3 regions of the Paenibacillus sp. FSL E2-0201 genome follow, and region 3 is predicted to be linked to each of the others. Evidence: riboswitches for the same ligand, from Rfam matches in the RefSeq annotation. Region 3 holds a riboswitch; each other region holds the start of a gene.
What was found. A riboswitch is a leader RNA that binds a small molecule or an ion and turns the genes downstream of it on or off. The one in region 3 is predicted to bind cobalamin.
Positions count from the first base shown of each region.

Region 1: linked by a shared signal. The riboswitch ahead of NSU15_RS02305 (anaerobic ribonucleoside triphosphate reductase) and the one ahead of metE (5-methyltetrahydropteroyltriglutamate--homocysteine S-methyltransferase) in region 3 are both predicted to bind cobalamin.
Region 2: linked by a shared signal. The riboswitch ahead of NSU15_RS04395 (DUF4430 domain-containing protein) and the one ahead of metE (5-methyltetrahydropteroyltriglutamate--homocysteine S-methyltransferase) in region 3 are both predicted to bind cobalamin.

Region 1 covers NZ_CP150154.1:502,470-512,741, forward strand. Annotated here, with positions in the region: gene serS (serine--tRNA ligase) at 1-851, opposite strand, end outside; gene NSU15_RS02280 (hypothetical protein) at 999-1,202, shown strand; gene ssuE (NADPH-dependent FMN reductase) at 1,350-1,898, shown strand; gene NSU15_RS02290 (ribonucleotide-diphosphate reductase subunit beta) at 2,063-3,094, opposite strand; gene NSU15_RS02295 (ribonucleoside-diphosphate reductase subunit alpha) at 3,342-5,675, opposite strand; gene nrdG (anaerobic ribonucleoside-triphosphate reductase activating protein) at 5,731-6,246, opposite strand; gene NSU15_RS02305 (anaerobic ribonucleoside triphosphate reductase) at 6,243-8,228, opposite strand; cobalamin riboswitch at 8,445-8,679, opposite strand; gene NSU15_RS02310 (MTH1187 family thiamine-binding protein) at 9,050-9,358, shown strand; tRNA gene NSU15_RS02315 (tRNA-Thr) at 9,455-9,526, shown strand; gene NSU15_RS02320 (hypothetical protein) at 9,807-10,272, shown strand, end outside.
Region 2 covers NZ_CP150154.1:997,929-1,008,200, reverse strand. Annotated here, with positions in the region: gene qoxB (cytochrome aa3 quinol oxidase subunit I) at 1-1,457, shown strand, start outside; gene qoxC (cytochrome aa3 quinol oxidase subunit III) at 1,454-2,050, shown strand; gene qoxD (cytochrome aa3 quinol oxidase subunit IV) at 2,055-2,345, shown strand; gene NSU15_RS04400 (methyl-accepting chemotaxis protein) at 2,422-4,128, opposite strand; gene NSU15_RS04395 (DUF4430 domain-containing protein) at 4,338-6,917, opposite strand; cobalamin riboswitch at 7,093-7,294, opposite strand; gene NSU15_RS04390 (hypothetical protein) at 7,417-10,272, opposite strand, start outside.
Region 3 covers NZ_CP150154.1:4,749,905-4,760,176, reverse strand. Annotated here, with positions in the region: gene NSU15_RS21700 (response regulator transcription factor) at 613-1,314, shown strand; gene NSU15_RS21695 (sensor histidine kinase) at 1,311-2,309, shown strand; gene NSU15_RS21690 (ABC transporter ATP-binding protein) at 2,395-3,165, shown strand; gene NSU15_RS21685 (FtsX-like permease family protein) at 3,140-5,089, shown strand; gene NSU15_RS21680 (DedA family protein) at 5,107-5,730, shown strand; gene NSU15_RS21675 (undecaprenyl-diphosphate phosphatase) at 5,781-6,641, shown strand; cobalamin riboswitch at 6,834-7,040, shown strand; gene metE (5-methyltetrahydropteroyltriglutamate--homocysteine S-methyltransferase) at 7,192-9,489, shown strand; gene NSU15_RS21665 (DUF1540 domain-containing protein) at 9,631-9,783, opposite strand; gene NSU15_RS21660 (hypothetical protein) at 10,155-10,272, shown strand, end outside.

The DNA of each region.
Region 1 (10,272 bases), 2.5 Mb from region 3:
TCGATCTTCGAGAACTGATGAACGCGGTACAGACCCCGAACATCCCGTCCGGCGGATCCAACTTCACGGCGGAAGCAGGTCGACATTCCGGCCAGCCGCATGGGTGTATCTAGCTCTACAATCTCGTCGCTGTAGAGCGAAACTAGCGACACTTCCGATGTGCCTACCAGCCAGCGATTGTCTCCGCTTAGCTCATACGTCTGATCCATTCCACCGGGAAAGAATCCGGTTCGCTCCAGCGCTTCAGGGCGGACAATCACAGGAACATCCATCACGGTGAATCCGCGTGCAGTGAGCACATCTAGGGCTAGTCTCTGTACAGCGAGATGTAGCATCAGGCCAGCTCCCTTAAGCACATAGCTGCGAGGGCCGCCTGCTTTAACGCCACGGGCAATATCTATGATATCGTGAAGCTCACCTAGCTCCACATGATCACGAGGCGCAAAGCCGAATTCCGGCACCGCTCCGTTCAACCGCAGTTCTACATTATCGTTATCATCGTGGCCGATAGGTGTATCCTGCGACACTGGATTCGGCGCGAGCAGCATGAGCTCTTTACAGCGGCGTTCAGCCTCGTTCAGATCTGCTTCCAGCAGGTTCAGCCGATTATTGAGTTCCCGTACCTGTGCTTTGACGATCTCTCCAGCAGGGCGGTCACCCTTACGTAGTAATTGTTCGACCTCTTTGGTTAGCCCATTACGCTCGGCTCTCATTTGTTCAGTTTCTTGGCGCAGGCCCCGGCGCTTCTCATCCCATTCCAGTAATTCATCTAGTGGGAAGTCGATTCTTTTCCATGTGGCAGTGTTTCTTACAAGTTCCTGATTATCCTTGATCCAGTTCATTTCTAGCATATCGCTCGCTCCTTTTTGTTTAAAAGATAAGAAAGTGTAAGTTTCACACTTCACTTTATCCTTCTATTTCTCGCACAAACACTTACCGTCCTTATAAGGACGCCGAAGGTGTTTATGCTTGAAAAAACGCAAAAAACGCCCTCATCCATGGGACGAGGAGCGTCAGCTCGCGGTGCCACCCAGGTTGATCGAATCTCCTTAACAGCAGGAAAGAATCCGACCCTCTTTGGTCTTCGCGGTAACGGGCGAAACCCGGTGAACTTAGGGAGTCATTATAGGCTCCGGTCGCAGACGCCTCACGGTTGGATGCCGGTCATTGGCCTGATTCTTGGATTTAATATTGTTGTTTAGTATATCGCAAGAGTGGAATGAGTGCAAGCGTTTATGGTTTGACAATAATATCTAATCTGCGATAGGATTAGTATTAATTTAAAGTATTCCTGTCGGGATAAATATTTGCAGTGTGAGCTGCTTAAATGGGATGAAAGAGGTGGAGAAGTGGCTAAAATTGTTGTGATTAACGGAACGCCTTCCCTGGTATCGCGCATCAATGCAGTTATAGAGTATGCGGAGGCAAGCTTAACGGATCAGGGCTTTGAGGTTGAGCGTATTAACGTAGCAGAGCTGCCAGCGGAAGATTTGATTCATACCAAGTTTGAAAGTGATTCTATCGTTAAAGCGAACGGCCTTGTAGCCGAAGCAGATGCGGTAATCGTGGTTAGCCCGGTTTATAAAGCCTCTTATACAGGCGTGCTGAAGACCTTCTTGGACCTAGTTCCACAAAAGGGGTTGGCCGGCAAAATCGTACTCCCGCTCTTCATGGGTGGCAGTCTTGCACATCTTCTCACGATTGATTATGCTTTGAAACCTGTGTTGTCTGTACTCGGTGCACGTTACATTCTTGGTGGAGTGTATGCCGTGGATTCTCAGGTGGTTCGTAATGATCACGGAGTGGTAGAGCTTGCTGAGGAGCTGAAGCTGCGTCTGAATGATGCATTAGCTGAGCTTGCAGAAGAAACTACACATCGAGTAGAGCGTAAGTCTTAAGACTAAGCAGCAGGCATTCGTTTCGGATGGATTCATACCAAATATATAAGCGTCTCTTTCATACCTGATACAGGGGGGAAGGGACGCTTTTTGCTGTAGCAAAGAGGCCACCTCACTGTGAAAGTTGAGAATGGCCTCTTTTATTTAAAAAAATTATTTCAGTCTTACAAATCGTCGAATCCGTTATCGTCGCCAACCTTACCGTAGTTACGGGATTTAGCTTCGAAGAAGTCGGTTTTGGTGGCATTAAGAGCATCATCGGAGAAAGGCTTGATCCAAGGCATGCAGTTTACGTCAACGCCTTGGTAAGCTTTTTCCATACCCATCAAGGTTAAGCGTTTGTTCGCTGTATATTTGATGTAGTCGCTAAGCTCGTTAAGATCAATACCGCGGACATTAGTGAGGGTATAGTAAGCCCAGTTGGTTTCGAGCTCTACCGCGCGGTCGATCGTACGGTACACGTAATCCATGTTCTCCTTAGTGTTCAACTCAGGGAAATCTACAAGCAGCTGTTTAAATACTTCTGCGAAGAAGTAGCAGTGCTGATTCTCGTCACGTTGGATATAAGAGATCATTTGGCTGGTTGCCATCATCTTCTGGTCACGGGCCAGATTGTAGAAGAAGGCGAAGGTGCTGTAGAAGAAAATTCCTTCTAGGATGAGATCCGCTACCAGCGCATGGAAAAAGGTTTGTTTTGATGGATTATCACGGAACTCTTGATAAATATCGGAGATAAACTGATTACGCTCCAGTAGAACCGGATCCTTCTTCCAATATTCAAAAATCTCTTTCTGTTCACTATCCGACACAATAGAGGATAGAACATAGGAATAGGATTGGTTATGCACTACTTCCTGTTGTCCAATAATGGCAGAGATAGCTTCTAGTGAGGAGTCGGTAAAATAACGCTTCACGTCGCCGACGAACATCGTCTGCATCGAATCTAGCACGGCGAGCAGGGAGATATTAATCTTAAATACGCGTTGCTCTTCCGCATCCAGCATTGGGAATTGTTGCGCATCTTTGGACATTGGGATTTCATCCGCGATCCAGTGATTAAGCAGCAGTACCTTGTAGAGCTTGTACATATGCGGCATGCGGATATCGTTCCAGTTCAGAATGCCTGAGCATTCACCGTCGATGATGCGTGTGGACTGGTTAGGTGCTTCAGTATTAAAAATCTTTTGTAGTTGCATTTATTTTCCCTCCATTTTTTTGCGCGGGTAATCTTTCTTTGGTGTCTTGTTCATAGAAAGACGGTGATGGAGTAACGGAGAGGAAGTTTGGAGCTGTAGGAGCGTCAGCGACCGCCTTTGTCATCGGATGTCATCCGCTAATAGCGGTAAAGATCAAGACATCTGATGACAACAGCGGCCGGAAGCCCAAACATTCCTCGCAGTTACGAAATTCATCATCGTTTTTCTATTCAGGGCACTAAGATAATTAGCTAGCGCAAGAATCACACTCTTCTATTGTCAAAGCACGGCTACGCACATAATAAGTTGATTTCAATCCGCCCTTCCAGGCGTTTAGATGCAGTTCAAGGAACTCGGTAGCCTTGATGTCAGGACGAACATACAGGTTGAAGCTTTGACCTTGATCGACGTGACGCTGACGAGCAGAAGCCATGCGGATCGACCAGTTTTGGTCAATTGTGAAAGCTGTTTTATAGTACCAGATTGTCTTGTCGGACAGATCCGGTGCTGGGTTAGCGATCTTGTAAGTTGTTTTCTCTTCATAGGAAAGCAATTCATACAAAGGATCAATGCTGGCTGTGGAGCCGGCAATAATCGATGTGGAGCCGTTCGGTGCAATCGCGAACATCCATGCGTTACGAACACCGTCTTTAGCCACTTCTTCTTGCAGCTCGCGCCATTGTTCAGTGGTTACATATTTACCTTCTTGTTCACCGCTAACGTAGCCACGTGAAGTAAAGTATGCACCTGTCTCCCAATCGGAACCAGCGAACTTCGGATAACGGCCTTTTTCACGGGCAAGCTCCATGCTCGAACGTACCAACAGGTAGTTGATGTGTTCATACAAATGGTTGTTATATTCTACGGCTTCATCAGATTCCCAACGAATGCCCTTGAGTGCCAATAGGTGATGCAAGCCGAATGTGCCGAGACCCACTGCGCGGTACTGGCTGTTCGTGTATTGTGCTTGCAGAACTTCAATATTATTAATGTCAATTACGTTGTCCAACATACGTACTTGGATAGGTACAAGTCTTTCCAGCACACCAGCTGGAATCGCACGTGCCAAGTGAATCGAATTCAGGTTACAGACTACGAAATCGCCAGGGATTTTGGAGATAACAATCCGGGTCTTGCCATCTTTGGTTACTAACTCTTCCTGTTCAATAACGGTAGCGGATTGATTCTGCATAATTTCTGTGCACAGGTTGGAAGAGAAGACCATACCTTGGTGACGGTTCGGGTTCGTCCGGTTAACCGTATCACGGTAGAACATATATGGAGTACCTGTTTCAAGCTGTGATTTCATAATCCGTTTCATGATGTCAATCGCAGGAACTGTAATACGGGACAATTCCAGATTAGCAGTTGCTTCAGCATACTTATCACGGAAAGTGCCTTTACCAAGCTCTTCATCGTAGAAGTCTTCCAGACCAAGCGGACGACCATTCTCATCCGTCCAGCCCATAACCTTCTTCACTTCATGTGGGCAGAAGAGGTTCCAGTGGCTGCGCGATTCAACGGCTTCCATGAACAGATCCGGCAGGGTAACCCCGTGGAAAACGTCATGTGCACGCATACGCTCGTCGCCGTTGTTCAGCTTAAGATCGAGGAAAGCGAGAATATCTTTATGGAATACATCAAGGTAGACAGCGACAGCACCTTTACGTGTACCAAGCTGATCTACGCTGACTGCTGTATTGTTCAATTGGCGAATCCAAGGGATTACGCCGGAGCTAGTGTTTTTGTGACCACGGATATCCGAACCACGTGCCCGTACTTTACCAAGGTAGACGCCGATGCCGCCGCCCATTTTGCTAAGACGTGCTACGTCTGTATTGGAATCAAAGATGCCCTCAAGGGAATCGTCTACTGTATCGATGAAGCAGCTGGAGAGCTGTCCAGCGACCTTTTTGCCGGCATTGGACATGGTAGGGGTAGCAGCTGTCATGTAGATGTTGCTCATGGCCCAGTAAGCTTCTTTTACAAGCTCAAGACGTTTCTCGGCTGGCTCACGGTGCATCAGGTACATAGCGATAATCATGTAACGTTCTTGCGGAAGCTCCATCACACGACCGTCAAAATCATGCGCCAAATAACGGTCGGATAGCGTAAGCAGACCAATGTAATCGAACAGAAGGTCGCGCGTATAATCGATGCATCCACCTAGCTCAACGATTTGTTCTTTAGTGTAGTGAGTTAGAAGCTCTTCACGGTAGATTCCTTTTTTTACGAGATCCGTAATTAGCGGGTACAACTCACCGTAAGGCTCTTCTGGATAAGCTTTATAGCGGCGATGAACGGCTGCTTTTTTATAAAGAGTAGTCAGAAGGGCACGGGCAGCTGCAAACTTCCAAGTAGGCTCTTCCTTTGTTACAAGCTCTAGAGCACTCATAGTGAAGGCGTTGCTGATTTCTTCTCCGCTTACGGAGTCACGGCGCAATTTGGAAATTACTCCCCGCAGCAAAGTTTCTTTATTTAGTTGATCAAGACCTTCCAAGATACGGTCGGCGTAGACAGAAAGGCGCTTCTCATCAAAAGCCAGTTGGCGATTGTCTGGTTTTACTACGAATTGTGGCATGGTTATTTCATCCCTTCTTATTTTGGGTTAATTTTGAATATCAAAAATTGATATATTATAGCGCAGTAGGCTGCCACAGAAAGACCTCCGAGCCGTTCATGCTGGCCGGAATGTCGATTATGCGTTGGTTAGAGCTTCCTCGGTAAGGAAGTGTAGTATCTTTCAGTTCTTCTATAAATCGTCCATCTATTAACACCTGACACTGCGTAAGTAGATTCCACTCCGGCGAACCGGGAAGGGCGATTAGTTCCTCATACGTATAACCACTGTAAATCCAGATATTAAAGCCTGGGAGCACGACGCGGAGCTCATGAATGAATCCCAGAACCTCCTCAGCCGAGAAAAAAGGATCACCACCGGCCAGTGTTAAACCATCAAGCAGTGGATTAGCGGCAATTTCTGCAATAATTTCGTGTTGACGTTCCAGGGTGAAGACTTCACCGTATTTAAAATTCCACGTCTCGGGATTAAAACATCCCGGGCAACGATGGCGGCAGCCGCTGAGGAAGAGGACGGCCCGCATGCCCTCTCCCTCGTTAATCGACTCCGGATAGTAACCGCAAATATTCATAGATGCTTAACGCGGTCTCTCACTTCAGCTTGCTTGGCGGCATTAAAGCGGGTCTGGTAGTCGCCGGTTAAATAACCTGTAACTCTACGCAAACGGCGGATATGAACATCCTTCTCATGCACGCCGCAGGAAGGACAGTTTGTCCCGATTACGCCTTCGTATCCGCAGCCGGAGCAGCGGTCAATCGGGTGGTTAATGCTGAAATAGCTGACCTGCTGTTCTAGTGCGTATTTAATGATTTTGATAAAAGCGGACGGATTACTGCGGGCATTGCCATTTAATTCGACATAAGAAATAGCCCCGGCATTGCAGTATTCATGGAAAGGAGCTTCCAAGCTGATCTTCTGAGCAGCGCCTAGATCGTAGTATACAGGGATGTGGAAAGAGTTCGTATAATACTCACGGTCAGTTACACCCGGAATAGAACCCAGTACCTTGCGATCAATCTTGGTGAATTTGCCGGACAAGCCTTCGGCTGGTGTTGCGAACAAAGTGATGTTGAGATTCAGTTCCTCACTTTTAAGGTCGCAATACTCCCGCATATGACGCACGATAGCGACTGCTTTGGCGTGGACGTCCATATCCTCGCCGTGGTGTTTGCCATACATGGCTTTCATGCATTCCGCCATACCGATGAAGCCAAGCGAAAGACTACCATGCTTCAGCAGTTCGCCTACAGAGTCTTCAGGAGCGAGATGTTCGCCGCCTTCCCAGACGCCTTCTCGCATCATGAAATCGGACGCTTTAGCTTTTTGCGCGGCTTGGATGTTGAAACGATGAAGAAGTCCTTCCAGCGCAATATCCATATAATGATTTAGATCTTCATAGAAGCCAGCTTCGTCTGCGACGGTACGTCGGCCCGTTACTGTGCCGTGTGCCAGACCGAGTCGAACCAGATTCAGTGTATTAAAGGAAAGGTTGCCCTTTCCGGAGCAATGATTACGCCCAAAACGGTCACCGAGCACGCGGGTGCGGCAGCCCATTGTAGCAAATTCCGTATCAGGATCACTTGGATCATAATACTGCAAGTTGAGCGGAGCGTCCAGATTAGCGAAGTTCGGATATAGTCTGCGTGCAGAACATTCCGCTGCTTTTAGGAACAATTCATAGTTCGGATCACCTTGCTGTTGATTGACGCCTTGCTTGCATTTGAAGATTTGAATCGGGAACACAGGTGTCTCTCCGCTGCCAAGTCCGTTCATCGTTGCTGTTAGCAGGGAGCTGATCACAAGCTGACCTTCTGGTGAAGTACAAGTCCCGTAGTTAATGCTGGTGAACGGAATTTGCCCACCGGATCGGCTGGACATGGTATTCAGATTATGTACCATACTTTCAGCCGCTTGCAGGGTTTCAATCTCGGTCTCTTTTAGTGCAAAACGGAACGCTTTTGGATATAACTCCGCCAGATCGGTCCGGCTCATCGTAATCTCGCCCAAAGATTCATCAGCTTGTCCTTCTTCAAAATAATCCAGACCCTTGCGGAATAGCTTAGCGAAGGATTTGGTTACATAAGGGGCTAGATCATAGTCGAGCTTATTAGCGGATACACCGCCATATTGAGCATTTTGCTGGGATTGAAAAATGATTGCTACCAGTGACATAGCCGTCATTATGGAGTTTGGAGGACGAACACTGCCGTTGCCGGTGTTGAAGCCTTCGCGGAGAAGTTTATCAAACGGGATAAAAATACAGTTCGTCGTTCCGATCGCGTATTGATCCAGATCATGCACATAGACGACATTGTCATCAATGGCCTGCACTAGCTGCGGTGGCATCGTAAAGTTGCGGGCATACCATTTTGAATATTCACTGCCGAACTTGCTCATTTTACCGGAGAAACTCTCTCCGTTCAAATTGGCATTCTCGCGCAGTAAGTCCAAATCCCGACTGTCGATAATATCGCGCCCTAAATCAATGAGCTCTTCTAAAAGAACTTCTCGTGCATTTGTTGTACCGTTAAATTGTCTCTCCAACAACGTCATTGTATAGCTCTCCTCTCAGTCTATCGTCCTATCATTAAGAAGCCCGACCGCATAAGCGGCCGTATATTCATTCTGATCTCATAAAAAAAGCATCCCCTAGCGAGGATGGCAGAAAATGCCCGATGCGTTATGTAAATATCCACACGGATATTTGCGGTGGTCTCTCAGAAGATGACCGCATGCGGACACCGTTCCTGTTCCTCGCAGGCACTCATAGTTGGTGTCGTCGAAACAGGCAGGTCTCCTGGCTTCCGCAGGATCTCTCAGCGCCTTCCCAAGGGGTTCGTAACCCTCAGTGGCTTCTGCTGGGAGATCTGTCCGTCTTAAGCTTCTAAAAGCTTGTGAAGGACATCCGGTTACAGTGGCGGGACCGCAGCGGAATCTCACCGCACTTCCCTATTAAGCTCTAATTCAAATAAAGGATCAAAGCACCTGTCTCCACTATATTTTGTTGTGATTAGATAAAAATAACCCAAGATGTTGTGTTTGTAAACAGTTTTTTAGAAAACCCAAGCGGGGAGCGGCTTCTTTAAAAGTACTCCACAAATGATCCACAGGCTGTCCATAAGTAATCCACAATTGATCCACAGGCAGATGGAAAATGATTCATAAATTGTCCGAAAAGATGCCACAAATAGTCCATAAATGTAGTGCAGACGACCCTAGAATTCATGTAAGAGAAAGTACTCGTGGCGAAAGCTGTATTTCGGAGTACTTGGGGGGAAAGAAGGGGCATAATAATGCGGGCATCATTTGTGGGAGAGCGGTGGAGTTGTTACAATAGATGGAGACACACTTTAAAATTCGAAGGAGGTATTCCCATGCCTATTGCTGAAGTAACCGTTATTCCGATTGGAACAGGCAGTACCAGCCTTAGCAGTTATGTTGCGGATATGCAGCGAGTGCTGCAGACGGTAGAAGGAATTACTTATGAGCTTACATCGATGGGTACAATCATTGAAGGACCTCTCCAACGTATATTTGCAGCGGTGGAAGCATTGCATGAGTCTCCTTTTGCCGCAGGTGCAGAACGTGTCTCTACCTCGCTTAAAATAGACGACCGCCGCGATAAGCCCTCCACTAGCCGCGGAAAGCTGGAGTCTGTGGAGCGTAAGCTACAGGTGGAGTAGCAGCAGTCTAGGAGAGTAGAAAACAGGGAGAAATAGACTTGCGTTTCTAGCTGAAAGTTGTATAATGTTTTTTGTTTGACAGAAAATTAGCTATAAGCTGGTGTAGCTCAGGGGTAGAGCAACGCACTCGTAATGCGTAGGCCGGGGGTTCAATTCCCTTCACCAGCATATTTTCCGCTATATCAACGTTGTCAGCGTTAAATGTTGTTTTCCGGACGTTAATTCGTCGGTGCGTACCTGCTGATATACGGTTAAATATGAAGCCTCCTACGGAAAACTGTGGGAGGCTTTGTTATGTACATTTAATCACTCTACCTAATCATAATCACGGAAGCACTACGCTGACACCAGCGGGCGGTCGTACGTACGGAGTCTCTTAATATATCTTTCATAATGTAGAACTGTTGGGTATAATTGGAATAATGCTATCCTTAGGAGGTTCATACGTATGAAGAAGAAAATAGTAGGGATTGCAGCTGCAGCGCTGTTGCTCGGAGGATCAATAGGATTTGCAGCAAGCTCGTCAATAATTGGCGCTAAAGTTACCGGACTGTATACGATAAAGCAAGACGGAAAGAAGATTGCGGACGCAGCTATTATAAACGGATCAGCTTACGTACCCGTGCGCACGATATCCGAAGCGACTGGAACGGACCTGACAGTAGAAGGGAAGACAATAATACTGGAGAGTAAAGTAACGGAGAAGCCCGCGGCAATATCTGAGACTGACACAACGGCTGCAGATCGGACAGGAACACCAAAGGCAATCATTGAGGCGGCTAAACTCCGGGAAAGATTAGCAGTGGCAGAATCCAGCGTGCAATTTCTCAAAGAAGCGATCCAACAAGCGGAAGCTACTGCGGCCGATCTAACAAGCACAGCGGACCAAGAAGCTCGCAGAAGCTATATCGCCG
Region 2 (10,272 bases), 3.0 Mb from region 3:
GTTGGTCTGCGTACTTCCCGCTGGCAAGTATAGAGTTTAGTCCAACGGTGGGTAACAACTACTACTCACTCGCGCTGCAAATATCAGGTATCGGTACACTCATCACAGGCGTTAACTTTATTGTAACGATTCTGAAGATGCGTGCTCCTGGCATGAAGCTGATGAAAATGCCAATGTTTACATGGTCTGTACTAATCACGAACGTAATTATCGTATTCGCATTCCCAGTGCTTACGGTAGCGCTCGCTTTGATGATGTTCGACCGGTTATTCGGCTCTCAATTCTTCACGATGGCCAACGGCGGTATGGATATGTTATGGGCCAACCTTTTCTGGGTATGGGGGCATCCAGAAGTATATATCGTTGTACTACCTGCCTTCGGTATTTATAGTGAAATTATCGCCACCTTCTCCAAAAAGAACCTGTATGGATATACATCCATGGTCTTTAGTATGTTGATCATCTCCCTCTTGTCCTTCTTAGTATGGGCTCACCATTTCTATACAATGGGTCAAGGCGCTATGGTTAACAGTTTCTTCTCGATTACTACCATGGCCATTGCTGTTCCAACAGGTGTGAAAATATTTAACTGGCTATTCACCTTACGAAAAGGGCGAATATCATTTACGACGCCGATGCTGTATTCGCTCGCCTTTATCCCGATCTTTACGATCGGTGGGGTAACAGGTGTCATGCTGGCCATGGCCAGCGCCGATTATCAGTACCATAATACAATGTTCCTAGTAGCGCATTTCCACTACGTTCTCATTCCAGGTGCTGTATTCGCCGTAATCGCAGGTTTCCACTACTGGTTCCCTAAAGTATTCGGCTTCCGTCTAAACGAACGTCTTGGTAAACATGCCTTCTGGTGGATTATTATTTCCTTTAACGTATCGTTCTTCCCACTGTTCCTTCTCGGACTTAAGGGAATGACACGTCGACAATACACTTATTCTGCGGATACCGGATTTGGTCCGCTCAGTATGGTCTCGTTCATAGGGGCGATAGGTCTTACAGTCGGATTTGTAATTCTGGTGTATAACATCTACTGGAGTACACGTTATGAACCAAGAGATACAAATGGAGATCCATGGGATGCACGTACACTGGAGTGGGCAACGAAAAGTCCGATTCCAGCTTACAACTTCGCAGTGGTTCCAACCGTAAAAACACGCGATGCCTACTGGTTCTCTAAACAAGATAAAGTACCTCTATACGAAGACAAGATTACTAAGATCCATATGCCAAGCAATACAGGAAAACCATTTATTCTGGGTGTTATCTTCTTCGTTGCAGGATTCTCTCTGGTATTCAGTCTCTGGATTCCAGCCATTATCTCCGGAGTTGGTATCCTCATCGTTCTAGCTGCTATGTCCTTTGATCGGGATCACGGATTCTACATCCCAGCAGAAGAAGTTATTGCTACTGAAAAGAAATTGCGGGGTGAGACAGTATGAAAATAGATGCGTCTAAGCCGCTTGAGTACTCAACAGAGGAGAATAGTAATAAAATCTTTGGCTTCTGGGTCTTTCTAGGAGCAGAGATTGCACTGTTCGCTACGTTGTTCACTGTTTACTTTGTAATGGTAGACCGCTTCGCTAGCGGCCCTAGCGGGCCGGACCTCTTTGAAATTGGTCCAGTGATGATCGAAACATTGCTGCTCTTGACAAGCTCGTTTACAATCGGTCTTGCAGTACATGCCATGCGGCATGGCTACCAAAAAGCCATGATGGTCTTCTTCGGACTAACCCTGTTAATGGGTCTCGGCTTCCTTGGTATTGAAATCACGGAGTTTGTCACTTATGTTCACGAAGGGGCTACACTTCAAACCAGTGGTTTCCTATCCAGTCTCTTTGTACTGCTGGGAACACACGGAGCTCACGTATCGTTCGGGTTCCTGTGGGGTGCGGCTATTCTAATCCAGTTGAAGCGTCAAGGTATTAATCCGGCTACGGCCAATAAATCCTTTATCTTCTCGCTGTACTGGCATTTCTTGGACGTTGTCTGGATCTTTATTTTCAGCTTCGTCTATCTGAAAGGACTGATGTAGCATGATGAAGCAACTGTTTCCAATTCGCCATGTGATGGGTTTCTTAGCCTCTCTTGTCCTTTCTGTGGCTGCACTTGCCGTAATCTATCTGGATCTATCCAATACTGCAAACATGGCTATCCTGCTTGTTACAGCCCTCATTCAGGCTTCCCTGCAGCTCTTCCTGTTCATGCATATTGGAGAATCAGCGGATACCAAGAAAGAACTTTATATCAATATCGCCTATGCCTTATTCGTTGGCTTAGTTACGATCTTTGGTACGCTCTTCATCTTCGTATGGGGCTGGTATGCTTAATTCCATTCATTAACACACAAAAGGACGTCTCCAAAGCCTAAATGGCTCTGGGACGTCCTTTTTTTTTCATTTCGCGTTATAATCTAAATCGTGCTAAAGTCTTCTGCAGATCTTCCGCCAGCACCGCTAAATACTGAGCTGATGCGGACATTTCCTCCATAGCAGACAGTTGCTGCTGACTAGCTGCACTGGTGTCCTGAACACCCACTGCCCCTCTATTGGATATAGCATTGACCTGTTCCATTGCTGCCGCTACACCTTGTGACTCTAAAGAGACATGCGCAACCGCCTCTCTAATCTCTTCGGTCTGCAGCGTAGCCTCTTTAATGGAACTTTGAATCTCATGAAACGCTTGAGATACGAACTGACTTTGAACTACGCCGTTAGAGACTAGTTCAGAGCCTGAAGCCATTGATTCTACTGCTTTTTCAGTTTGCTTTTGAATATGCGTAATAATATCTGTTACTTTCAGTGAACTGTTTCGCGTCGCTTCTGCAAGCCCCCGAATTTCTCCAGCAACTACAGCAAAGCCACGTCCATGTTCTCCAGCTCTCGCTGCCTCGATAGAAGCATTAAGCGCCAGCAAGTTTGTCTGTGTTGCAATTCCGTTAATCGTAGTAATTATTGTATTTATATCCTGAGACAGCTCCCCAAGGTTACTAATAATCTCTTGGCTCTGAGTTACGCTGGAGTCGATTTCCTTCATCTGTTCAATAATGTTATCTACGGCGATTACCCCTCGATCTGTTGAACCAGAAGCAACTCCCATAAGGTCGGACATTTCAAAACTGCTACTTTCTACGGCCGAAATATTATTAGTCATAGCTTGTATAGACTGAGAGGTACGATTAATGCTTTCCGTCTGTTCATCAAAGCCCGCTGCAATCTCACCTGAAGATTCGGCGATCATTTGCGAAGCCAGCGAGGTCTGCTCAGCACTAGCGCTCATCTCTTGCGATGAGGCTGATAACAACTCTGCACTCTCCGCGATACCTTGCATCATCTTTCGTAAGCTCTCCAGCATATTGTTAAATGAGCTATTAATTTGGCCGATTTCATCCTTAGCGGTATACGTTGCTATGACGGTTAAATCTCCATTTTCCGCCCGCTTCATTAAACCTTGCAGTTCCTTGAGAGGTTTCGTAATCAGTCGAATGATTGCTACACTAAGCACGATACAAATAATCCAAGAGAACGATATCAATACTATACTTTTAGTCCTCATTCTTTCAGCGGAAGCAGTGGACTCTAAGTTATATTCTCCAGCTCCCTTTAGCAACGAATCGCTTATTCCTTTAAGCATATTGATCATTTTCTCACGAGAAATACTAAAATCCCCCGTGAATACTTGAAAGGCCTCTTGTCTACCTTTGCTATCGGCAATCTGAATAATACTGTCCCTTTGTGCACGATAGTCTGTTAGGGAGGACTCATATTCCTTTATTTTGCTCAAAATGGCACTATCATTGTACTGGACGGTCTTCAGCTTGTTCAATAGATCATTATTTTCCTGAACTTTTCTCTTAATGCTCTCTAACAAGTCTTTGTTCTTGTTTGCATCAACGCTAATCAAACGCTCCAAAAGAAAGGCTTCAATGGCCCGATTATTTGTACGCATTTGCCCCACGTAAGAAATTGGCAACAAGTTTTCATTGTACGTCTCTTTTGTTTTTTGGGTCATTTTGTCCATGGTGGTAAAGCCAGTTACCCCCACGATGTTCAACATGACTACTGAAAATACTAAAAGAATTCCAATCTTGAACTTCACTTTCATATTCTTCATCTACATTCCGCCTTCACATAATCTAACTCACTATCTATTTTTATCGGTTAAAGAAGTGAATTGTTTGATGATTTTAAATAAAATTATGAATGAAATTGTCGAAAAAAAGTGTCTGTTGTCAAATATTGCAACGAACAAAAATAAAAACGGACACTCGATCCGCTAATACTCCGAATCGCAGTGCCCGTCTTACGAATAATCAAACGTACTTATTCACCCGATGAATAGTACCAATATACCGTATCACCGTTCTCTAAAATGTAGCTGTCTGCACTTATACTTGGATCAGCATCTCTATTCGTCTTGTACTTCCATCCACTGCTAGGTCCGCCATCAAATTCGGCCAAACCATCTATAGATTTCACGTATTTACTACCAGCGTTTCCGGATGATACTACCTTATCCCCTAATTGACTGATCAGTAAGCTATAAGCTGTCTCACCTTCTTTTAGAGCTACTGTAGTATTGTTAAGGATCGTTCCCTTCTTGCTATCCCCAATGACTGACAGGGTGGCCGTAGCTTTAGCAGGAGTAACAACACCTGAAGTCATGTTTAGTGACTGAGTATAACGCGCCACACTAGGCACACTATCTTTAGCATATCCGGTAACAATGATCGTATAGGTATTCGCTGGTAGACCTTGGTCAAATGCAGCTACACCCTTAGCATTTGTGATCGCCTTCTGATCACCGATCAAGACCTGCACGCCAGCGGCTGGAGAAATCACTGGATCGGAAGTAAAGGTATCCTTATTCCACACCCATTTTTTCTGAGAAACTGTTACTGTGAAAGCTTCACCCGGCTTCGGCTGTGCGGGAGATACAACAGCAGTATCAACAACCTGTGTGGTTTCTCCGGCATAATAGACAAGAACACGGTCGGATTCCTGTAATTCAAAGCTGTCCATGCCCACACTAGGATAGATCCATTCTCCGCTGCGCCATACAACGAAGCTCCACCAACCGTCATAAAGACCTTGCGTAATGCCATAAATGCCAGATACAAAATTACCATACGACGATTTCGTGATATCTACTTTAAAATCCTTAGACGCCGCCAATTGCTGCAGTGCTTCAAGCGCATTGGAAGCCTTTAAAGTCCCCTCACCGATCAGGCCTTGCGGACCTTCAACGGTAAGTGAAGCCGTTACATTCTTTGGAATCACCTTTAGATCTTGAGTATATTTAGCAATCGATGGTGCTTTTCCTTCACGATAGCCTGTTACAGTCAGCTTGTAGTCACCTGCTGGAACATTCCCTGAGAATAACGCTTCACCTTTTGCGTTCGTTGTTACGATGCGATTTCCAATTTGGACCTGAACGCCAGAAGCTTTGGCAATTACCGGAGAGGACGTATTCGTTACAACGTCCCATTTCCATGTCTTACTAGTCACTGCTACAGTAAAAGAATCGCCCTCTTTGAGGCTTGGCTTGGACACCGTTACCGAATCAACAAGTTTAGTATCATCTCCGGCATAATAGACCAGAACCTGATCTGAATCTTTAAGCACAAAATCGTTCATTCCAACATCTGGATTAATCCATTGACCATTACGGGATACAACATACATCCAACCATCGTAACCGCCATAGGTTCCAGCCAGAATACTTCCAATTCCAGTGACATAAGCACCGGAAGGATTCGTGATTGGCAATTTCGTCTGAAGAGCCAGCTTTTCTAGTGCACCTAATACGTTGCCAGCATATCCATATCCCTGTGCTAAAGTACTCTCAGGACCCTCTACAGTAATCGGTGCATAGATAAGTGCATTCTGAACGGATGACTTAGAAAAATCGTACAGTTTACTGTTGCTGCCTTTATGAAGTAGATTGTAGGCTACAAGCGCCTGAAGGCCCTGTTCTGTAGCTAGAATATTGCTGCTTCCGCCACGGCTATGAGCGAAGCTGCCGTCAGCGAGACGGTAGCTCAGTAGATTACCGATCAAACTCACTTTATTCTTGGTATATTCTAACCCACTTGGATCTACACCAAAGGATGTGAGACCTAGAATAGCTTGTGCTGCACTTTCAGCACTATCTCCGTAACCTCCATGGCTATCCTGAGCTTTGGATAACCAAGATACGGCTTGTAGTCCCGCTGTGTAAGCTTCCGGATTACTCTTATGTGCCGCTAGAGCGGTCAAAGCTATTGCTGTCATATCGGGCTCACTGGCGCCTGTAGTTAAGGCAAAGCCACCGTCTTGATTTTGCTTGGAAAGAATCTCAGCAAGAAGCTTATCCGTTGTCCATTTCGCATCTTTAGGAATATTATATTTCCCTGAGTCCAGTGCGAGCAAAGCATAAACCGGATTATTAAGCGTCTGTCCACTGATTTTGTCATGATTATAGATCTTCTCTATTAAGTTATAGCCAGGACTTGTTCCGCTTCCAGCAAAGCTGGTAGGATCGGCTCCTATTGCTCTTACTGCGAGTACAATTCTCGCGTAATCCGTTACGCTCGCGAAATTCCCCTCTGCATCTTTCACCTTTTTCTCAAGAGCTGCTCGATAACTTACTGGCAGCTTGTATCCCGCTTGAGCCAGCCCAATCGCTTGCCAATCCGACTGCACGCCACCCTTTAAAATAAATTCCGCAGCCGTATAGGTCGCATCCGCAACATTAATCCGTTCTACATTAGCAGCAGAATCGCCAGATGCTTCCTGCCCGGAGCTAACGCCCGCCTCCGCAAAGATGGTTCCTGCCGGAGCAAGTGATGTTCCAAGAATCGATATGACCATGAATACGGCCAGTCCAAGTACAAAAAACCTGGAGGAGAATATTTTCTTCATTGTTCAGCCTCTTTCTTTAAAGGAATGGATACTACACAAAATAAGAGCGCACAACATAAAGACCGCCCCTATGAAGGGCGGCCCGGGAAGATAACAAATCGAGGCTGGGGCGCGTGAACCTCTACGACCACACAGTCTATCTGTATATGTTCCACATTCTTACCCCACGAAGAATAGAAACGCTCACGAAAAAGGCAGGTCTCCTGGCTAATGCTTCATTGCCGCTCTTCACCTTCCCGTCCTAACTACTGACAGTGGTTCATAGAAGAGCCGCTCCGCATTTACAGTGGCGGGACCGCGCCGGAATTTTACACCGGACTTCCCTTTTAAGCAGACTCTGATTTAGGGGAGTCTGCACCTTTTCCAATATGTATTATCTTATTTTCATAATCATATCTATTAATACACAGCATGTCTATAGAAAAGCTTTGTATGAGCAACAAAAAAAAGAACAGCAGAACCAAACCTTTCGGTATCGTCCTGCTGATCAGAAATTACTTTATTCGGCTGTTCCTTCCGGACTTGCAGTTGCCGAAGGTTCAGCACTTGAGTTAACACCCGTTGTATCCTTTGGAGCGGGATCTACGATCAACGTAAATCTACCAGCCTTGATCATGCTATGCTCGACGATTGTCGCACCCGGCTCCATAGTAACCTCCACCTGATAGGAAGGTTGCTCACCTTCTGTAATAGCTGTCGCGGACGGCACAACTGTGCTGCCCTCTGCATCAGAGGAAGGTGTAGGAGATGGAGATGCCTCGTCTGCAGTATTAGTAGCCTCTACGCCTTCCGCCGTCCCCGCAGTCGTATCAGCGGCGTTCGTATCGCCAGATAAGTCTCCATCCGTTGACGGCACTGAACAAGTCCCAGTGCTAGCAGCAACCTTAAAGCTCTTATCCACTACATCGGATGAAGTCATTAAACTAATGTCCGTCGGATTAAATTGCACACAATCATCCGCGTTAGCAAACGTGAACACCAATACACTGCTTCCCTTATCTCCTTCGGTACCTAGATCCTTCAGGTATACGGAAGCCGGAGGAAGCATATTGCCTGCACTCTGAACAGGTGTCGGTGCAGGGGTTGTCCCAGGCAGGGCCGTCTTTGGATCTTCCGGACGCAGCATACTGAATACGATAATTGTGATAATCACCAGAATGCCAGTGATGGAACCGGAGATCAGGAGTCGAAATCGGCTGCGGCTGATCCAGCGCGCCAGCGGGGAAGCCAGCTGGGAGCGAGCCTCATTGTAGACATTTTGTAGAGCAGGCCGAGCTGTAGCGACATAGCTTTTACGAAATTCACGATTCTTGAATGCCTCGCGGTCACTGCTCTGGAAATACTTCAGAATCGCCCGGCGGTATCCCGGGTGAAGCTTTTTATTCGATATCGTAAATAAAGAATTTCCTTGAGACCATGCAAAGAATCGATAGATCACATCCTTGTCGTTACCAGCTTTATGCTTAACTAACTCCAGCAATGCGTCATAATCCAGCGGACCACCCTCGCGTTGACTCGTGTAGTAGAAAGCTAGTGGAAGACGTTCAAACGGTTCTAACACCCGAGCTTCCTTTAGTAAACGGCGACCGAGCAGCTGTACATCATCCAGCTCCTTCGGAGACAAGCCTGCAAATATCTCTTCATTCGGCTTCTCTTCACCAAACCAGCGATAAGCAGCGCGGAGTGCATTTTCTTTCTGCTTGCTAATTCTATCTAGTGGCGGCTGCCAATCCACAACATTGCCATAACGTAAGAAAACAACCTCTAATAAGTCCTCCTGCGTCATTTCAGTAAGAGATAGCCGATTCAGCAAGAATCTGTCTGCAGATGCTGCAAGATCCTGCATGAGCGAGAGTACTTTAGGAGATACGCCTGTCCCTCTACGTCGATCTTTCTCCGCTTTATCTACAGTGCTATGAATTTCCGCCACCGCAGCAACCGGATCCGTCTCCAGTTGTAGCTTTTCCAGCAAGTAATCCCTTACTGCATCCTGAGCAAAAGGTTGCTCTAACGCAGCTGGCAGAAAACGGCCCCAATGGAGTACAAAATTCAGAATGTCCACAGATTTAGATGCAGCAATTAGTCTTGACTCCATATAAGGCTCTAATAACTGCTTGCGGAAGTACGATTCAGACATTACCCGTTGAAAAAACGCAGCACTTAGCTCATCATTATTTTCAATGATCCCGTAAGCTGCATTAAGAACATCTTTGCGTCCCGCTTCCACGCTATGAAGCATTCCATTAATGAAATAATCAACGATTCTGACTTTGTAATTATGATCCTTGAGCATAAAATAATCTTTAAAGCACTCCATAATAGCAGGCTCTGGAACATTCCTTTGCCGGACTAAATCAAATTCTCGGTCGAACCGCTCCAAGAAAATATCGTTCAGTCGGATTCTGGAATGAATAGCACCCTCCGCCTTAAGGTAAGAGAGCAATCCGCTTAGCACCGCGCTCTTATTCTCTGTATATAAATGCTCATTCCCCTGCTCAATCTCATAAAATACAGCTAACTCATTATAAAAAGCGAGCGATAGCTTATGCTCAGGGCTTTCTCCACGCAGGATCTGATCAGCAAAACTTACGAAATCGTCAAGATCCCCTGGATTTAGAAGTAACAGCTTCCAAACCAAATCAGCATACGGCTGACGAGACTCTCCAAAATCCACATTCCCCATCCGACCTGAAACCAAATCAAATGTAAAATCCTTCTCGATGTTGCGATCACCGGGACGAAGCGAACCTTTTTCCACAAAGCTAAGATGAATATATTTACGGCTTTGCGGTTCATTGGCATACGTAATCACGCCTAATCTACGGCGGAATTCATACGGCAGCACGCTATATAAAATCTCTGTAAGCTCCACCGCACGTGCGGACAACTCCGTGATAGATACATTAAGGGCAATATAGATTTTTTTCTTACCTGCCACAGAGAGCATCACCGCTTGCAGCAATGCCTTAAATATTCCTTCATTAATTCCTAACAAGCGTAAGCCCGCTATAGGATCAGGGCGACGATCCGTACGTATAACTGGAATATCAGACAGCTCCGGCAAGGTTCCGCCTAGCTCTCCGTCATAGCTTCTTGCGAAATCAGCATGTAGCCAATCTCCGTAGTTCTGAACAATCTCTTCTGATCGTGAGGCAGGAACTACAAAGTTATGTGCGAAAAAAGCGCTGCGTTGGCCCGTAAAATCCGTTGCTTGATAACGACTCATCCCAATGACTGTGTCGCCATTCTCTGCATGGAACAGGTGCAGCGCACTAGGATATACAGACTCATCCTTCTCTCCGCGCGCAGCCAGCTCAGCCGGAGCATCATAGAGGCAGAAGGGATGCAGTGTTTT
Region 3 (10,272 bases):
TGCGAATTGGCCCAAATGGGGAGAAAGAGGTGCATAAATCCCCCAGATTAGTGCGACTTGACCCAAATGGGGAGAAAGAGGTGCATAAATCCCCTAGATTCGTCTGTCTTGGCCCAAATGGGGCGAAAGAGGAGTATAAATCCCCTAGTTTTGTGCGAATTAGCCCAAATGGGGCAAAAGAGGAGTATAAATCCCCCAGATTTGTAGGATATGAGCAAATCCAGCCACCAAATCGAGCGATCCTAGCACCCTTAACGTTCCGGTTCAGTTTCCTTCAACAAACCATTGGTTACTTATGTTCGATGTGATATCGCCGTTTGACGTTTTTATTATCGACTCTGCGATGTCCACTGCTACTGTATCTGCAACTAACTATATAGTGAGACCCTTGAATGATTATGTTCATTCACGGGTCTTTTTTTAGAGATTGGACTTGGGATAGTTTAAGTCATAACCATTAAATACCAGCCTTGCTTTACGCATGACGATCAGCCTCGCTTTACGCATGACGATTTGTCGCACAATCCCCTAACGATTTGACTAACTCTCTCCATGATGTATATATTATTTGGCAAACCCCTATATTGTTAAGGCTGTGACCGGAGGCATGATATGTTCAAAATATTTATCATAGAAGATGACCGTGGACTGGTGGCTCTGCTACAGGATTATTTACATAAATTTGGATATGAGACACAGGCGGTGAATGATTTCGAGAGGGTTCGCACTCAGTTTGAAGCGTTCGCTCCGCACTTGGTTCTATTAGATGTTAATTTGCCAAAATACGATGGGTATTACTGGTGCCGTCAGATTCGCGGGATTTCCACTTGCCCTATCCTTTTTATATCTGCCCGAGACGGCAAAATGGATCAGGTGATGGCGCTGGAGAACGGAGCGGACGATTATATCACAAAGCCTTTTGATTATGAAATTGCGATGGCCAAAATCAAAAGCCAGCTACGACGCGCCTACGGCACTTATGCGGGAAGCAACAATGATCGTGCCCTAACCGTTGCCGGAATGACACTGGATGTGGAGCGACTAATTCTTACTCGAGGAGAAGTCAAGGTGGACTTAAGCCACACCGAAGCCAAAATACTAGATGAGCTAATGCAAAAGTCGGGAACCATCGTTACCCGCGACAGACTGCTCGAGAAAATCTGGGATGATCAAGCTTTCGTAGATGAGAATACACTTAATGTCTATGTCACTCGTGTACGTAAAAAGCTCGCCGCTCTAGAGATTACGGACGGCCTACAAACCGTTCGAGGCCAAGGCTACCGCTTGATTCCGAACTGGGGGGATGAGGAATGAAGCTATTTTTACGGGAGCAGATCCCTTTAATTATAGTCTACCTAGCGCAGCTCATCTTGATCACACTAGTCTATCGGCTGGATGGAGGCAGTGGTGTGAGCGTAAGTCTGTACGCAGCTCTTCTCAGCACTTGTCTGCTGCTTGGCTACCTCGCTTATCGGTATATCAGCAATCGTACATTCTATGAACGGCTGGAGACAGTTCCCTCCTCTCTAGATGAAGCCGGTGGCCCTACTCAGGATTCTCCGCTTGCCGTGAGTTTACGAGGACTACTAGGGTCACAATTCCGCCTCTACAAAAATGATTTACACAGCTACCGCCACAAGCTGGAAGAACATATTCATTTTATTAATCAGTGGGTGCATGGGATGAAGACACCCTTGTCTGTCATCCATTTGATGATCCAAGATAAGGACGGACCGCCTTTTACAGCGATAGGTGATGAACTGGATCGTCTGAAAAAAGGACTGGATACCGTACTTTATACGGCTCGGCTAGATACTTTTGAGCATGACTTTTATGTGGAACGTTTGGATTTGGAAACCTTAGTACGTGGTGTAACCTCAGAGCAGAAACGTCTGTTTATACGTAACCGTATATTTCCTACTATTAAAATAGATGAGCGAATCACCGTAACCTCAGATGAGAAATGGTTAAGTTTTGTGCTGACACAGATCATTACAAATGCGATACGTTATACGACGGAAATCGGCAAACATGTTTATTTCTATGGGTACATACAAGAGGAAAAGAGAGCAGTTCTGGAGATACGAGATGAAGGAGTTGGCATACCGGCAGGTGATCTGCCGCGTGTGTTTGATCCTTATTTTACAGGTGTAAATGGACGAACCTTTCAAGAATCCACGGGGATGGGTCTATATCTTGTGAAACAGATCTGCGGAAAGCTTGGTCACGAGGTGAGCATTTGCTCAGAAGAAGGTAAGGGTACGACCGTGCGGATAGTGTTTAGGGAGTCCTACCTTACAAATATGTAAGGTCATTGTAAGTTTGATAAATGGCAGCCTGTGTATACACTTTGTATAATGAAGGCAATCCAGTCGAAAGAAGGAGAGGTAACACTTGCCCATTCTAGATGTTCATAATTTATCAAAAATATATGAGGGTAAAGTGTCCACTCAGGCATTGAATCATATCCGCTTTTCTGTTGAAAAAGGGGAGTTCGTTGGCGTAATGGGACCTTCGGGGAGTGGGAAAACAACACTGCTCAACACGATCGCCACCATCGACCAGCCGACCTCCGGTCAGATTCTGATCAACGGCCGAGATCCCAATCTGCTTAGCAGACAAGAAAAGGCACTCTTTCGCCGCCATGAGCTTGGTTTCGTCTTTCAGCATTTCAATCTGCTGGATACGCTCACTGTAGAGGAGAATATTGTGCTGCCTCTCACGCTTGCTGGTGTCCGTGTAACGGAAATGGAGAGCAGGTTGAAAGAAGTAGCAAGCATGCTGGACATTGAGCATTTGCTGCAAAAAAGAACCTACGAGATTTCAGGTGGACAAATGCAGCGGACCGCCATCGCCCGGGCGATGATTCATCGTCCTGCACTGATTTTAGCAGATGAGCCTACAGGGAATTTGGATTCCAAAGCTTCAGGCGAAGTCATGAATATGCTGACAGAGGTGAATAAGGAAGAAGGGGCAACCGTGCTGATGGTCACACATGACGCAGTGGCCGCGAGCTTTTGTAACCGAGTCATCTTTATTAAAGACGGACGTTTCTATAGTGAAATGTACAGGGGAAGCAGTAGAGGCGCTTTCTTCCAAAGTATTATTGATATGTTGTCTTTGCTTGGGGGAACTAGCCATGACCTTTCGGCAATTCGCTTATAGAAATGTTACACGTAACAAGCGTAAATATGCGGCTTATTTTGTCGTCAGCGCTTTTTCAGTGATGATCTTTTTTGTGTGCGCTTTGTTTATCTATCATCCGGATATTTCTAAGAGTTTGGTTTATAGTACGGCGGCTCATACAATGATGGCGGCGGAAGCCATTATTTATGTGTTTTGCTCCTTGTTTGTTCTCGTATCGGTCGGATCGTTTCTGCAGTCACGGAAGATGGAATTTGGGATTTTATTGATGCATGGAATGACGAAGAAACAGCTCAACACGATGGTATTTTTGGAAAATATGATGATCGGCACCTCAGCCATCCTAACAGGTACTTTACTAGGGTTGATTCTGGGTAAGTTGTTTTTGATGATCGGATCTACTTTTCTAGGGATACCTCTTTTAACGTTTCATCTTCCTTGGCAGGCACTAGTACTTACGATATGCAGCTTTGCACTGTTATTTATGTTAATCTCGCTGAGCACCTTCGCCTTTATAGGGAATGAATCGCTAATGCGGCTGTTTCAGGGAGAGCGAAAAGCAGATGAGGAACCAAAGGTATCCCTCGTGTTATCTATGATCTCTGCTGTATTACTGCTACTGGGTTATTATTTGGCTGCTACTGCAAAAGCGGCTTCGGTTGAAAAGGTGATGTTTCCCGTTGTTGTGATTACGGTGGCAGGAACTTATCTCTTTTATACGCAGCTTAGTATTTATGTTGTTAAATTGCTTAAGACGATTCGGCGCTTGTATTGGAACCATACCAATATGATTACATTATCGGGTTTGTCCTACCGCTGGAAAGAGAATGCCCGAATGTTTTTTATGGTGACGATTGTGTCCGCAGTATCTTTTACTTCAGTGGGGGTATTCGCATCGATCCATACGCTTTCCAGAGAGCTGAAATTGGATTATCCGGCAGCTGTTGGTTATGTAGCCAAAGGCGATCAGACACCGGTACTTTTTGAGCAGCATTTGGAAGAAATTAAAGATGAGCTTACAACGCTCGCCTTACCTTATGAGACACTTAGTATTCCTATCAAATACGCAGAGGTGGAATCTCAGACTGGGCCAGATCGCACGTTAAGGCTTCCCTTGATTGCTTACAGTGATTATAAGCTTGCTCTGCTTCGTGCAGGGTTTACGACGGATGAGCGCCCTCTTAGTGGAGATGAAGGACTGGTGATGATCGGTTCGCAACGAGATCGGAGTCTGACAGCGGGTAGAGCGAAGCAGGTCTACACCCTGAAGCAAGGTCTTTCCATTCGTGAAACGGGGTATACCCAGCATGTTCCGATAGCCGAATATCTCTTGCCGGAGCTTGATGGAAGGGATGGAGGAGACTTCAGCGGAGTTGTGATCAGCGATGAGCTATACAAGGCTATTGATCCCGTACAGACTGATTTGTATACAGGATTTTATATGGATGACTTCCCGCGAACGGTTGGTATAGCGGCGGATCTTGCCCATAAAGGCAAACGATCCTATGAAAGTAACTCTCCATACGCGATTGTGGTTAGCGGCACGCTGTTTGAAATACAGAGAACACTGTATAACACGATGCTATTCGCTTCTTTACTGGTGGGTACTGTCTTTTTCATTGCAGCAGGCAGTTTCCTTTACTTCCGGCTATATACAGATCTAGATCATGATCGTCATCAATATTCTACATTGTCCAAAATGGGACTTACAGATCAAGAGCTAAACCGAATTGTAACGATTCAATTGTCGTTGTTGTTTTTTGTGCCAGTTGGGGTTGCTATTTTGCATAGTGTGTTTGCCTTTATTGCGCTTCAGCGGTTGTTCTACTTATCAATTGCTGTGGAGACAGGGGCTGTATTGATGGGCTATTTGGCTGTCCAGGGACTTTACTTCTTTTTTATTCGCAGCCGTTATTTACGCAACTTGAAGAAGAACTTGATTTGAATAATGGGGGTTACGAAATGCAAGCATGGATTACAGAGTTTATGGAGCAGTTTGGTTATTTCGGTATTTTCCTGATGCTCGCTTTTGAAAATATTTTTCCGCCGATTCCTTCCGAAGTGATCCTTCCTTTTGGCGGATTCATGACAACCACAACGAATTTAACCATCCCTGGTGTAATCATTGCTGCTACGCTTGGTTCTTTGCTGGGTGCAGTGATTCTATATTATATCGGTCGTTTGCTGGATGTAAATCGGTTGGAAAAGATCGTTGAACGCTGGGGCGGTCTACTCCGAATCAGCAAAAAAGACATTCACAAGGCTGACGCTTGGTTTGATAAATATGGCTATTGGACCGTATTATTTTGTCGGATGGTTCCACTAGTGCGTAGTTTGATTTCGATTCCGGCAGGGATGTCCGGTATGAAATTTGGCGTATTTATGATCTTCACAACGATTGGTACACTGGGCTGGAATCTACTGCTAGTGCTTATTGGCGCAGCATTGGGTGAAAACTGGGAAGACATTGCCATGTATATGGATATGTACTCCAACGTAGTGTACGTACTTATTGCTGGGGGATTAGCGGTTTTGGGGTATTTGTACTTCCGCAAGCGTAGCCGGAGAATGAACACCGAAGGTTGAGCGAAGAAGGACTTATAGATAAAAGTTATGATTAAAAAGGAGGAGAACAAATGGAGCTATTATCGATTATTAAAGCTATTATTTTGGGGATTGTTGAAGGATTGACCGAGTTTGCTCCGGTATCCTCCACAGGTCATATGATTATTGTTGATGATATGTGGTTAAAATCGACAGAGTTATTTGGGCAATATACGGCCAATACTTTCAAAGTGGTTATACAACTGGGGTCAATCTTAGCAGTTGTTGTTATTTTTAGAAATAGGTTCATTGAACTGTTGGGCTTAAAGCGTTTCAGTCGTAAACAGTTGGACCCTGTAACTGAAGAACAACCACCGCTCGAAAAGGGTGGACATCTTAAACTTACACAGGTGCTTGTAGGTTTAGTTCCGGCAGGTGTGCTGGGCGTTCTGTTTAATGATTATATTGATGAGCATTTATTCTCTACATCCACCGTGTTAATCGGTCTAGTAGTTGGTGCGGTGTTAATGATTATTGCGGATCTATTTGGACCCAAGAAGATCCAAACAGAGAGTGTCGATCAGATTACATATAAGCAGGCACTAGGTGTTGGTCTTGTCCAATGCTTCTCGTTATGGCCAGGATTTTCACGTTCCGGGTCGACGATTTCCGGTGGTGTCCTTCTTGGTATGAGTCATCGTGCTGCTGCTGATTTCACATTTATTATGGCTGTTCCAATCATGGCAGGGGCCAGTCTCCTCTCACTGATGAAGAATTGGCAATATTTCACCATCGATGCCCTGCCGTTCTTCATTGCAGGCTTTATCAGTGCTTTTGTATTTGCGCTGTTATCGATGCGATTCTTCCTGAAATTGATCAACCGGATTAAGCTTTTACCATTTGCTATATACCGGATAATACTTGCCGCTGTAGTATATTTCGTGTTTTTCTAAATCCGTTATAAGGAATCGATATAACAGAAGCCCCCGTCATCTATTGCAGATGACGGGGGCTTTCACGTATGATGACATCAGATTAAGACACTCAGTTTATTAATTATAAGGATAAAGTAAAAGTTCACTTTACCCTTATATCTCTCGCATAAACGCTTACCGTCCATAAAAGGACGCCGAAGGCGTTTTAGCTTGATAATATCGGAGACAGGTGCTTGCCGGGAATTAGTAATTCGGTAGGCTTAATAGGGAAATTCGGTTCGAGGCCGATGCGGTCCCGCCACTGTAACGGAAGAGTCCATAGCAATATACGTCACTGGCAATTTACTACTGCTGGGAAGACTGCTAAGGATGCTGACACCGCTAGCCAGGAGACCTGCCTGTTTCAACAGCACTGCTTCACCTACGGAGGATAGGAAGGTGTTAGACGTGAACCATAGGTATATTATGGGCGTCTTTCCCTTTGACTTTTTTAGGGAAGGGCGCTCTTTTTTATAGGGATGTTATGGTTTCAAGCCAAAATAAGAAGATGGAGAAGGGGAGCTGCAAAGTGACGAACAAAGTAAAAGTAAGTAATCTTGGCTATCCAAGAATCGGAAAAAACCGCGAGTGGAAGAAAACGTTGGAAGCCTTCTGGGCAGGTAAAATAAATGAGGAAGAGTTCCGTACTGAAATGGCAGGCATTCAACTTCAGCATTTGAAGACTCAGCAGGAGGCAGGCATTGAGTTAATTCCGGTAAATGATTTTACATTCTACGATCATGTGTTGGATACGGCTGTAATGTTCGGGATCGTACCTCCGCGTTATGCGTATGATGGTGGCGACATTGGGCTTGATCTTTATTTTGCGATGGCTAGAGGGAACGCTGAGGCTACCGCCTGCGAGATGACGAAATGGTTCAACACGAACTATCACTATATCGTTCCAGAGATCGGTGCACAAACGCCGCGCCTGACGGAGAATAAACCACTGGAAGCATACCGTTTCGCCAAGTCCCAAGCGGGAATTGAGGGGAAACCTGTGGTTTTAGGCCTTTATACCTTCCTTAAGCTGTCAAAAGGTTTTGCATCTGCGGATATTGCGAAGATTGCCGCTCGGTTTCTTCCGGTTTACGTTCAGCTATTGCAGGAACTGAAGCAAGAAGGAGTAAGCTGGGTACAAATCGATGAACCAGCGATTGTTACAGGAATAAATGAGTCAGAACTATCATTACTTAACTCGATTTACACAGAAATTGCTGAATCCGTGCCTGGATTAAATATTATTCTGCAGACTTACTTTGAAGCTGCTGAACCATTGGAGGCATTGTTAAAGCTTCCGGTACAAGGTTTAGGTCTTGATTTTGTCCATGATGGCGGAACGAATCTGGCATCGATTGAGCGCCTTGGCTGGCCTGAGGATAAGTGGCTGGGAGCGGGTATTATTGACGGACGCAACATCTGGCGCTCGGATCTGGATGCTAAGCTGCAGCTAATCGAGAAGCTGAGTGTACATGTACCACTTGATCGTCTTATTCTACAGCCTTCTTGCAGTTTGCTGCATGTTCCGGTTACTGTTCAGGGTGAGGTGAAGCTGAAGGCAACCGTCAAGGCTGCATTAGCTTTTGCTGATGAGAAGCTTAAAGAGCTTAGCCTGCTTGCTGCAGCCTTAGAGGGTACTGGAGAAGCTACTGCTGCGCTGACAGTCAGCCGCGAAGCTCTTGCAGCCTTCCGTGCACTTCCCGAGCGCGGCCGTAAGGATGTAGCAGAGCAAGTTCTCGGACTTGCAGATTTACCAGACCAACGCAGTCTGCCTTTTGCAGAGCGCCTCAAGGTGCAGCGGGAGAAATGGCAGCTACCACTTCTGCCAACGACAACGATCGGAAGCTTTCCACAGACCGTAGAAGTACGTCAGGCAAGGTTGAAATGGCGTAAAGGTGTATGGAATCAGGAGCGGTATGACGGGTTCGTTCGTGAGCAGATTGCAGATGCAATCACCTTCCAAGAAAAGCTGGGTCTGGATGTACTCGTGCACGGTGAGTTCGAAAGAACCGATATGGTGGAATTTTTCGGGGAGAAGCTGGACGGGTACTTATTTACCAGTAATGGCTGGGTTCAATCCTACGGATCCCGCTGCGTTAAGCCGCCGGTTATTTATGCGGATATAGCTTTTATTGAGCCAATGACTGTTAAAGAAAGTGTCTATGCTCAGTCTTTAACTTCCCTTCCTGTTAAAGGCATGTTGACAGGTCCGGTTACGATTCTCAATTGGTCTTTCGTACGTGATGATCTTAGTCGGGAAGAAGTAGCCAATCAAATTGCCTTAGCACTCCGCCATGAAGTGAAAGCTTTGGAGGATGCAGGCATAGAGATGATTCAAGTAGATGAACCTGCTATCCGTGAAGGACTTCCTTTGAAAGCTGAAGATCATGAGGCATACTTGAATTGGTCGGTGAAGTCGTTCCGTATCGCTACGAATCATGTGAAGGCTACGACACAAATTCATACCCACATGTGCTATAGCGAATTTAATGACATGATTGACTCCATTTCAGCGATGGATGCGGACGTCATCTCTATTGAGACTTCCCGTAGCCATGGGGAACTGATCATCAGCTTTGAGGAGCAGGAATATGATAAAGGAATCGGTCTTGGTGTGTATGACATCCATAGTCCACGTGTTCCTGCTGTAGAAGAAATGACAGCTAATATTGATCGTGCTTTGCGGGTGCTGGACCCAGAACAGTTCTGGATTAATCCGGATTGCGGTCTTAAGACACGCGGCTGGCAGGAGACAGAGGATGCACTGCGTAACATGGTAAGAGCAGCTGCTATTGCAAGAGAAAAGGCAGGAGTTACCGCCTCCTAATAGCGAAAGAGTAAAACAATAAATTTAAGCCGGGGAACTTCTCCCTGGCTTTTTATTTCAGCCACTTGATAATAATTCTCATTCTTGATAGAATGAGAAAAGAAAAGAAGGAACCGTGGAGGGTCCCTTCAAATCATCACCTTATTTGCTTTCGAAAGTCTTACAATCTGTTTCTTCTGCACGTGTAGGTTCTTGGGAGCTGTGGAAAGCTACAAAGATAGAATCAGCACTGCATTTGTTCTCTTCTGCCCAGTGGGTGCAGGAGTTAACTTCGCAAATTACGTCTTTTGCCATGAGGGTTCACCTCCCCTTGGTGTGATAGACAGCATCATGAAATGAACTGCTCTGTTCAGCAAGGTGGAGCTTGTCCGAACAGAACCATGCCGCGCCCTCATTCATTATGAATAGAGGGTATTTGGTATTTTCTGTTTGATTAGACGTGGTAATTGTATCAAATAAAACGTATGTAAGCAAATGGGTTAATCAATAACGGAAGTACGACAAACTTATACAAATAAATATAAAAAAACACAAAAGACATCTATTGCTTACAAGTCTAAAAATAGAAAATAATCCTAAATATCTATATTATTACAAAAATATTCTGTTAATATTTTCAGTGGAGAACGGCCGATCCTAATCTGAAATATTGGAGGATAAAGATATTGAAAAAGTTCTTATTATTCCCTTTTGCCCTAATGTTCATTTTGTGCTTACCGTTTTATGCAGGTGCAGAAGGTTTACATAATGACGAAGCTCCTCAAAATAGTGAATCAGATATCA